Regions from separate parts of the Cellvibrio japonicus Ueda107 genome, predicted to be linked through region 1. Evidence: riboswitches for the same ligand, from Rfam matches in the RefSeq annotation. Region 1 holds a riboswitch; the other holds the start of a gene.
The links. A riboswitch is a leader RNA that binds a small molecule or an ion and turns the genes downstream of it on or off. The one in region 1 is predicted to bind thiamine pyrophosphate.
Positions count from the first base shown of each region.

Region 2: another riboswitch for thiamine pyrophosphate. It lies ahead of thiD (bifunctional hydroxymethylpyrimidine kinase/phosphomethylpyrimidine kinase); the one in region 1 lies ahead of thiO (glycine oxidase ThiO).

Region 1 covers NC_010995.1:2,434,079-2,438,430, forward strand. The annotation lists gene xseA (exodeoxyribonuclease VII large subunit) at 1-1,331, shown strand, start outside; TPP riboswitch at 1,355-1,471, shown strand; gene thiO (glycine oxidase ThiO) at 1,546-2,649, shown strand; gene thiS (sulfur carrier protein ThiS) at 2,662-2,865, shown strand; gene CJA_RS10245 (thiazole synthase) at 2,867-3,661, shown strand; gene CJA_RS10250 (HD domain-containing phosphohydrolase) at 3,696-4,352, opposite strand, start outside.
Region 2 covers NC_010995.1:3,409,811-3,414,162, reverse strand. The annotation lists gene nhaD (sodium:proton antiporter NhaD) at 1-907, shown strand, start outside; gene CJA_RS14000 (cation:proton antiporter) at 1,069-2,304, shown strand; TPP riboswitch at 2,376-2,475, shown strand; gene thiD (bifunctional hydroxymethylpyrimidine kinase/phosphomethylpyrimidine kinase) at 2,529-3,332, shown strand; gene thiC (phosphomethylpyrimidine synthase ThiC) at 3,376-4,352, shown strand, end outside.

The sequences.
Region 1 (4,352 bases):
CCCCCGAGCGGGAAATCATTAGTGTCAGCCAACTCAATCGCCGCGCCCGTCAGCTGCTGGAAACCCAGTTTCCGCTGCTGTGGGTAGAGGGCGAGTTGTCCAATGTATCCATTCCCTCCTCCGGCCATTGGTACTTCACCCTCAAAGACGACCAGGCCCAGGTGCGCTGCGCCATGTTCCGCAACCGCAATATGCTGGTGCGCTTCAAGCCCCAACAGGGACAACAGGTACTGATCCGTGCACGTGTTAGCCTGTACGAAGGGCGCGGCGACTATCAAATTATCGTGGAACACATGGAGGAAGCCGGTACAGGGGCCTTGCAGCGCGCCTTCGAGCAGCTTAAAGCGCGCCTCGGCCAGGAGGGTTTATTCGACCCCGCCTATAAAAAACCACTACCCGGCCTGCCCGGGCGCATAGGGGTTATCACATCCCCTACTGGCGCTGCCATTCGCGATATTTTGAGTGTACTGGAACGGCGTTTTCCTGCTATTCCCGTTACCCTTATCCCGGTCGCCGTGCAGGGCAAAGAAGCTGCGCCGCAAATTGTGCGCGCCCTTGAGCTGGCCAATCGCAGCGGACTGTTTGATGTGCTTATAGTGGCGCGTGGCGGCGGTTCCCTGGAAGATTTATGGCCATTTAACGAGGAGATAGTCGCACGCGCCATCTTTGCCAGCCGGGTTCCTGTCATCAGCGGCGTAGGCCACGAGGTGGACTTCACCATTGCCGATTTTGTCGCTGACCTGCGCGCCCCTACACCATCGGCTGCGGCAGAACTGGTGGTACCCGATGGTAACGACTGGCTGGATAAATTTATCGGTTTTGAAGTGCTGCTGGAGGAAGCCATGTTGCGCAAATTGCGCCATTGGCAGCAGCGATTAACCTGGCTGCGCCAGCGCCTCCGCCACCCGCGCGAGCGGCTGGAGCAGCAGGGCCAGCGGCTCGACAACCTGGAACTGCGCCTCAAAGCCCATATCCAGCACCAGTTGGGTAACTACCGGCATAAGCTTGAGCAACTACGCTTGCGCTTGCAGCCCCATCATCCACAGGTGCGTATTGTGCGCCTGCATGAAAAACTCGCACAGCAACAACAGCGCCTGGTATCGCTGCAAAAACAACAACTCCAGGGATACAAACAGCGCTTTAACGCAGCCCTGCGCCTGCTGAATACCCTCAACCCATTGAATACCCTGGAGCGCGGCTACTCCCTGACCAGCCATGCCGAGAGCGGCCAGCTGATTTCCAGCAGCAAGCAAATCGTCACTGGCGAACTGGTTAAAACCCGCCTGGCAGAAGGCGAACTCATCAGCCGCGTTGAACGCACCTTGCCCTGACCCCTGGTGACCAGTATATTGGCGCCCTCTTGTCGGGGCGCCTTGGTAGCACAGCTATTGCGAAGGCTGAGATGGGTTCGGCCCAACCCGTAGAACCTGATCAGGTTGAGACCTGCGGAGGGAACAAGTGCTGCCCATCCGGTACCAGCCCTTCCTCACACACCTCAGCTCACCCGTAATTTGCCCAAGAAAGCAGCCCCAAGAGACAAGCAGCGTGAACCCATCCTCCTTGCATATTGCCATTGCTGGCGCCGGCCTTTTAGGGCGCCTGCTTGCCTGGCGGCTGGCTGTCGCAGGTCATCACATCAGCGTGTTTGAGGCTGGCAGCTTACTGCAACCACCGCAAGGCCAACGCGCTGCCGCCTTTACCGCCGCCGGTATGGTAGCTCCCCTCAGTGAAGCAGTGGTATCCGATGCGGATGTCTATCGCATGGGGCTATACGCCTTGCAGCGCTGGCCCGAGTGGCTGGCAGGCCTTCCGCCACAGGAAACCCCATTGTTCCATTACCAGGGCAGCCTGGTGGTAGCCCACCCACAGGATTACCCGGAGCTGGATCAGTTCGAGCAGGAACTGCGCTTTGTTATCCCTGAGTGTCGGGGCTATCAGCGACTCGATGGGGTTGCCATTCAGCAACTGGAGCCAGACTTGAATCCGGGGTTACAGCAAGGGCTTTTCCTTGCTGAAGAGGGTCATATCCACAATCGTGAACTTATGCAGCAACTAGGGGTGGAGTTACAGCGACTGGGAGTCGCGATCCACGAAAGAACAGCCGTAGCGGTAGCGCCTTACCGTGTGCACAGCCAGGAGCGGCAATGGCAAGCAGATTGTGTCATCGATTGCCGCGGCCTGGGTGCCAAAACGCAAATGCCAGCACAAGCCTTGCGTGGAGTGCGCGGTGAAACATTGCATGTCGAGACACGTGAAATCCACCTGCAACGCCCCGTCCGCCTTATGCACCCGCGCTACCAATTGTATGCAGTGCCAAAACCAAACCATCGCTTTATCATTGGCGCCACCCAAATTGAAAGTGAAGACAGCTCACCGGTCAGTATCCAATCCAGCCTGGAACTGAGCAGTGCGCTTTACACATTGTCACCCGCCTTTGCCGAGGCGCGCATTATTGAATTGGATACCAACCTGCGCCCGGCGTTTATGGACAATATGCCCCGGGTTATCCAACAGCCTGGCCTGATTACCGCCAATGGTTTATTCCGCCACGGCTATTTGTTGGCGCCGGCAGTAGTCGACAATGTATTAGCGCTGGTTCACGAGCAAAAGGACGTCCCTTTTAGCCATCCATTGAACCGTGTTTTATAAGGCATCCCCGCTATGATCACTATCAGTCTAAACAACGAGGCCCGCGAGCTGGCTACCGACAGCCTGCTCAGCGAAGCTATCGACCTCTGGGGTTATGGCGACAGCAAAATCGCTGTTGCTATCAATGGCGAATTTATACCCCGCTCCACCTACACCAGCCATCGGTTACAGCACGGCGACCAGGTAGACATTGTTAAACCCGTGGGAGGTGGCTGATATGAGCCAAACCAAAGATTTTGTCCTCTATGGCGAGCACTTCAATAGCCGTTTCCTGTTGGGGACCGCCCTCTACGCCTCTCCACAGCTAATGCGCGATTCCATTGAAAAATCCCGCTGCGACATAGTTACCCTGGGGCTGCGCCGACAAAACCCTGCCAACCGCGATGGCGATACCTTCTGGCAATACATCCAGGACAGTGGCTGCCGCCTGCTCCCCAATACCGCCGGCTGCAAAAGTGTCAAAGAAGCCGTAACCCTGGCAGAAATGTCACGCGAAATTTTCGATACCGATTGGATCAAACTGGAAGTGGTTGGTGACGACTACAACTTGCAACCCGATCCATTCGGGCTGGTAGAAGCCGCCGGGATACTGATCAAGCAGGGATTCAAAGTACTGCCCTACTGCACGGATGACTTAATCCTGTGCAAACGCCTGCTGGATGTCGGCTGCCAGGTACTCATGCCCTGGGGTGCACCTATAGGCACAGGCCAGGGACTGCTCAATCGTTACAACCTGCGCAGCCTGCGCGAGCGCATCAAAGATGTCCCGATGATTATTGACGCCGGGCTGGGGGCTCCGTCACAGGCAGCCGAAGCCATGGAGATGGGATATGACGGAATCCTGCTCAACACGGCTGTCGCCAAAGCGCATAACCCACCTTTGATGGCAGAAGCCTTTGCCGATGCTATTGATGCAGGACGCAAGGCCTACAACGCTGGCCTGATGCAGAAACGCCAGACAGCCAGCCCCAGCACACCTACACTGGGACAGCCTTTCTGGCATAACCAGTAACCCTGAAAAAACGCTGCCAACCGGCAGCGTTTTTTCATCGATCGACAGATTGCTCCAGATAACCGCTAATCTGCCCAAAGCAGGCTTCCAGCTTGCTTTGAATCAGTTCATCTGCGCTACCACCGGCAGCCAGATACTGCTGTAACATCAAACTGAGCCGGCGCAGATGGAATACGACCTCCAATTGCAACAGGCAATGGTCCTGCAAATCCTGGGGAATCTCCGTTGCTGGCTGCTCCATGAGATTCACCAACTGTCGATCCAGGGCCGGCTGCTGTGCCACCACCCCTTTGTAGGCCGTCGCCAGATGCAACACAACGTTTTGCAGTGAGTGAAGGCGCCTGTCGCGGTGGGTAAACCCAATCTCCAACAGACACCCCTTGAGCGCATCAAACCAACATTGGAGCCGCTCATGCTGGGAATGGAACTGCTGCAAAAAATCGGTGACCGCCGAGCCGGATACTACACTGGCTACCGGTAAATCGCTGCGTCGCACCAATGCCGACAGCAGATCAACCGCCCGGAATAAATACTCCTGGGCACTGCGCTCAATGATCGGAATAGCATCGCGCCAACCACGACCATAGGGCAATAAACGATTGAAATAAATCGCGACTACCGAATCAGCCAGTGCCAGCAGCTGCCCCAACAAACTTAATTCACTGTCCAGCTTGGCGGCGGGATAACCCGT
Region 2 (4,352 bases), 980 kb from region 1:
GATGTTATCGATGATTTGCGACAACGTGACTGCAACCCTGGTCACCCTGGGCCTGGTTCACGCATTTAATGTGGACAAGCGAACCAGGATTAAAATGGCGGTGCTGGTCGTTTTTGCCGTTAACTCGGGTGGTGTTGCCCTGATTACGGGCGACGTGACCACCCTGATGATCTTCCTGTCGGGCCATGTCACCATGCTCCAGCTACTGACACTCTGGCTTCCTGCCATCGCTGGCGTTCTTGTGCTTGCCAGTCTGATGTTCCCCGGGGTTACCGGTGTAGTGACGACTGAAAAAGATCCACGCAGTTTTACCGGCATGGATTGGGCCATTGTGGTGACTTTCTTTAGCACGATTCTCTGCACCATGCTGTTTAACTTTTTCTTCCATGTACCGCCGGTACTGACCTTTTTGGTAGGGTTATCCATCATGTTCTTTATTGGGCACTTTATGAACATGGATCCGGAGGAGACCCGCATCCTTGAATATGTGCGCCAGATTGAGTACGAAACCCTGTTGTTCTTCCTGGGCGTACTATTGTTGGTGGGTATGTTGAAGGAGATAGGCACCCTGGATGTGTTGACTGGCTTCTATACCCAGGTCGCTCCGACCTATGCTAACTATATGATGGGGCTGTGCTCCGCCTTGATTGACAATGTGCCGCTGACGGCAGCCTTATTGAAATCCGACCCTATACTGCCTACTGCTGAATGGCTGGCGTTGACCTATGGTGTGGGTGTGGGGGGATCAATGTTAGCGATAGGTTCGGCTGCAGGTATTATCGCTATGAGCAAAGTGCAGGGACTTACCTTTGGTGCTTTCCTGCGTTATACCCCTTTGGTGTTAATCGCATACTCTTGTGGTTACGTGGTGGCCGTGTTTCTGGCAAACAGCCTGTTTGGTGGTTAATAAGGACCGGTATCACAGGCACGCAAAAAAACCGGGTTTCCCCCGGTTTTTTTGCGTCCGTTTTCAGGGGCGCGAATTTACACACAATTTATAAGTGGCCAGACAGATAACTGGCAGCATGCACGCAATTTTTTATTCATTACTTTTGCCCAGGGGGTTTTATGTCATCACTTGAGGTTGCCAAGCACGATTTGCTGTATGTCGGGGTTATTATCTTTGCCGGTTTGCTGGGTGGCGTTCTCGCCCGTCGGATCAAGGTGCCGGATATTGTTCTGTTTCTGGTGATTGGTATTGCCCTTGGTCCGACCATTGGCGGTTTATTGCATGTGCCGGCAGACTCGGTGATGAACCAGATGATCCTGACCGTGGGCGCCTGTTACCTGTTGTTTGAAGGCGGCGCCACGCTGCGCTTTGTGGTACTGCGTGAGGTTTGGATAACCCTGCTGTTGATATCGACCCTCGGTGTGCTGATTACCGGGGCGATCACTGCCGCGGTAGGTGTCTGGTTTGGCCTGCCACTGGCAATAGCCCTGGTGTTAGGTGCGCTGACTGCCTCAACCGACCCGGCAACCCTGATTCCTATTTTCAAGCAAGTCCCCATTAAGGATCGGGTATCCCAAACGGTGATGAGTGAATCGGCACTTAACGATGCCATGGGGGCCATCGCAACCTTTGCGGTGGTTGGGTATGTCATGGGTACCGGTGGTGGTTTTAGCCTGACCGGCTCATTGCAGACACTGGCCTGGGAGGTCGGCATGGGATTGTTGCTCGGTGGGCTGGTTGGCTATGCCGCCGCATTTTTAATGGCACACAATAGCTTCGGTATCTTCCGCGATGTCACGCCTTTTGTGATTATCCTGGCCGTTATTACCGTGTATTTGCTGGCGGATGCGGTTCATGCGTCCGGTTTTATGGCGGTATTCACCTGCGGTGTCATTATCGGCAACAAGGAAGCGTTCGGCCTTCCCCTGGATCATCACGAACACGAATACCTGGAAGACTACATGGGCAACACCGCATTGCTGATGCGCATGTTTATTTTCATCCTACTGGGTTCCCAAGTGGATTTCCATCTGCTCAAGGAGTACCTGGGTATTGGCTTGGCACTGTTAGCCGTGTTTATCGTAATCGCGCGTCCGCTGACGGTCTTTCTCTGCGCCGCCCCTGACCGCCGTGCCAAATGGAGTCTGAAAGAGTTGCTGTTTATGAGCTGGACTCGCGAGACCGGGGTGATTCCGGCAGCACTGGTCGGTATCCTGGCGGGTATGAAAGTTCCGGGTATGGATGTCGTTGGTGCGATTACCTTTATCTTTATTCTGGGCACTATCCTGATCCAGGCCACAACAACCTCGTTGCTAGCCGGCAAGTTGGGTTTGCTGAAATCCCAGCAACCCTGACCAATCGGGAAGGGACAGGCTTTCGCCCTGTCCCTTGCTTTACTCTCCCTCCCAAGTCCAATAGACTGCCCACTTTCTTGTCGGGGTGCTCCGTATCTGTTTGCGGGGCTGAGAAATACCCGCCGACCTGATCCGGTTAGTACCGGCGTAGGGAACGAGAGCTCTTCACTTGCGGCAATGCTAATGCTGCGCTCTCTTTCCGCGCCTTTTCCAGCGGAAACTCTATGAACATGACACCCATTGCCCTAACCATTGCCGGCAGCGATAGCGGTGGCGGTGCCGGCATCCAGGCTGACCTTAAAACCTTTTCTGCGCTGGGTGTTTTTGGCTGCAGTGCGATTAGCTCACTGACGGCCCAAAATACCCTGGGTGTACAAGGGGTTTACCCTATTCCTCCCTCTTTTGTGCAGGCGCAGATCGGCTCGGTATTGAGCGATATTCCCGTGGGGGCCATCAAAACCGGCATGCTGGCCACAGCCGATATTATTGCGGCAGTGGCTGAATCCCTGCGCTGTTACCCGCAAATTCCTCTCGTCCTTGACCCGGTCATGGTCGCTACCAGTGGTGATCGCTTATTGGCAGAGGATGCGATTGCCACCTTGCTGCAGGAGCTCTTGCCTCTGGCACGGCTGGTAACGCCCAACCTGCATGAGGCCGCTGTCTTACTGAATACCGCACCCGCACAGACCCAGGCAGAAATGCAAACCCAGGGGCAGGCTTTACTGGGCCTCGGGGCCCAGGCCGTGTTAATGAAAGGTGGCCATGCCGGCGCAATGGATGCCAGCGATTTGTTGGTTACTGCTGAGGGGATAACGGTCTTCTCTGCACCGCGCCTTGCAACACGCAATACCCATGGGACGGGCTGCACCCTGGCATCCGCCATAGCGGCGGGCTTGGCCAAGGGGTTGGAGCTACAGGACGCGGTAAAGTCTGCCAAAGCGTATTTGCATCAGGCATTGGCACATGCCGAAAAACTGCATATTGGGCAAGGAGCGGGGCCCGTGCACCATTTCTATTCATTTTATTAAGTGCTTGAACACGCATCCCGTGCAAAATCCGAGAGGTTAGCCCATGAACACCAGCGTCGATAAAATTCTCAGCCAAACCGCCGAAGTAGACCAGGCTTCGGTACAACCCTTTACCGGGTCGCAAAAAATTTATGTGCAGGGTTCCCGCAATGATATCCGGGTCCCTATGCGTGAAATTTCCCTTGACGACACACCTACCGATTTTGGCGGTGAGAAAAATCCACCGGTGCGTGTGTACGATACCTCAGGTCCTTACACCGATCCTGAGGTTGCCATTGATCTGCGCGCGGGACTGCCCGATATTCGCAGCGCCTGGATTGAAGAGCGTGGCGATACGGAAATCCTGTCGGATAGCCAATCGATTTTTACCCGCGAGCGACTCGATGATCCCAAATTAGCCCATTTGCGTTTTAACCTGACACGCAAGGCGCGTCGTGCCAAACCGGGTATGAATGTGTCGCAAATGCACTATGCCAAAAAAGGCATTATCACTCCGGAGATGGAATATATCGCCATCCGGGAGAATATGGCGTTGGCCCAAGTGCGCGAATTGGGTGTACTTAACCAACAGCATCCGGGCATGAGTTTCGGGGCAAACATCCCCGGGGAAATTACCCCGGAATTTGTGCGTTCCGAAGTGGCGCGTGGCCGCGCTATTATCCCGGCCAACATCAACCACGTCGAGTTGGAGCCAATGATTATTGGCCGCAATTTTCTGGTGAAAATTAATGGCAATATCGGTAACTCTGCGCTGGGCTCGTCCATTGAGGAAGAGGTGGAAAAACTGACCTGGGGTGCGCGCTGGGGGGCAGATACGGTGATGGATTTATCGACCGGTAAAAATATCCATGAAACGCGCGAGTGGATCATCCGCAATTCCCATGTGCCTATTGGTACTGTGCCGATTTACCAGGCCTTGGAAAAGGTCAATGGGATAGCGGAAAACCTCACCTGGGAGATTTTCCGCGATACCCTGATTGAGCAAGCAGAGCAGGGCGTGGATTACTTTACTATTCACGC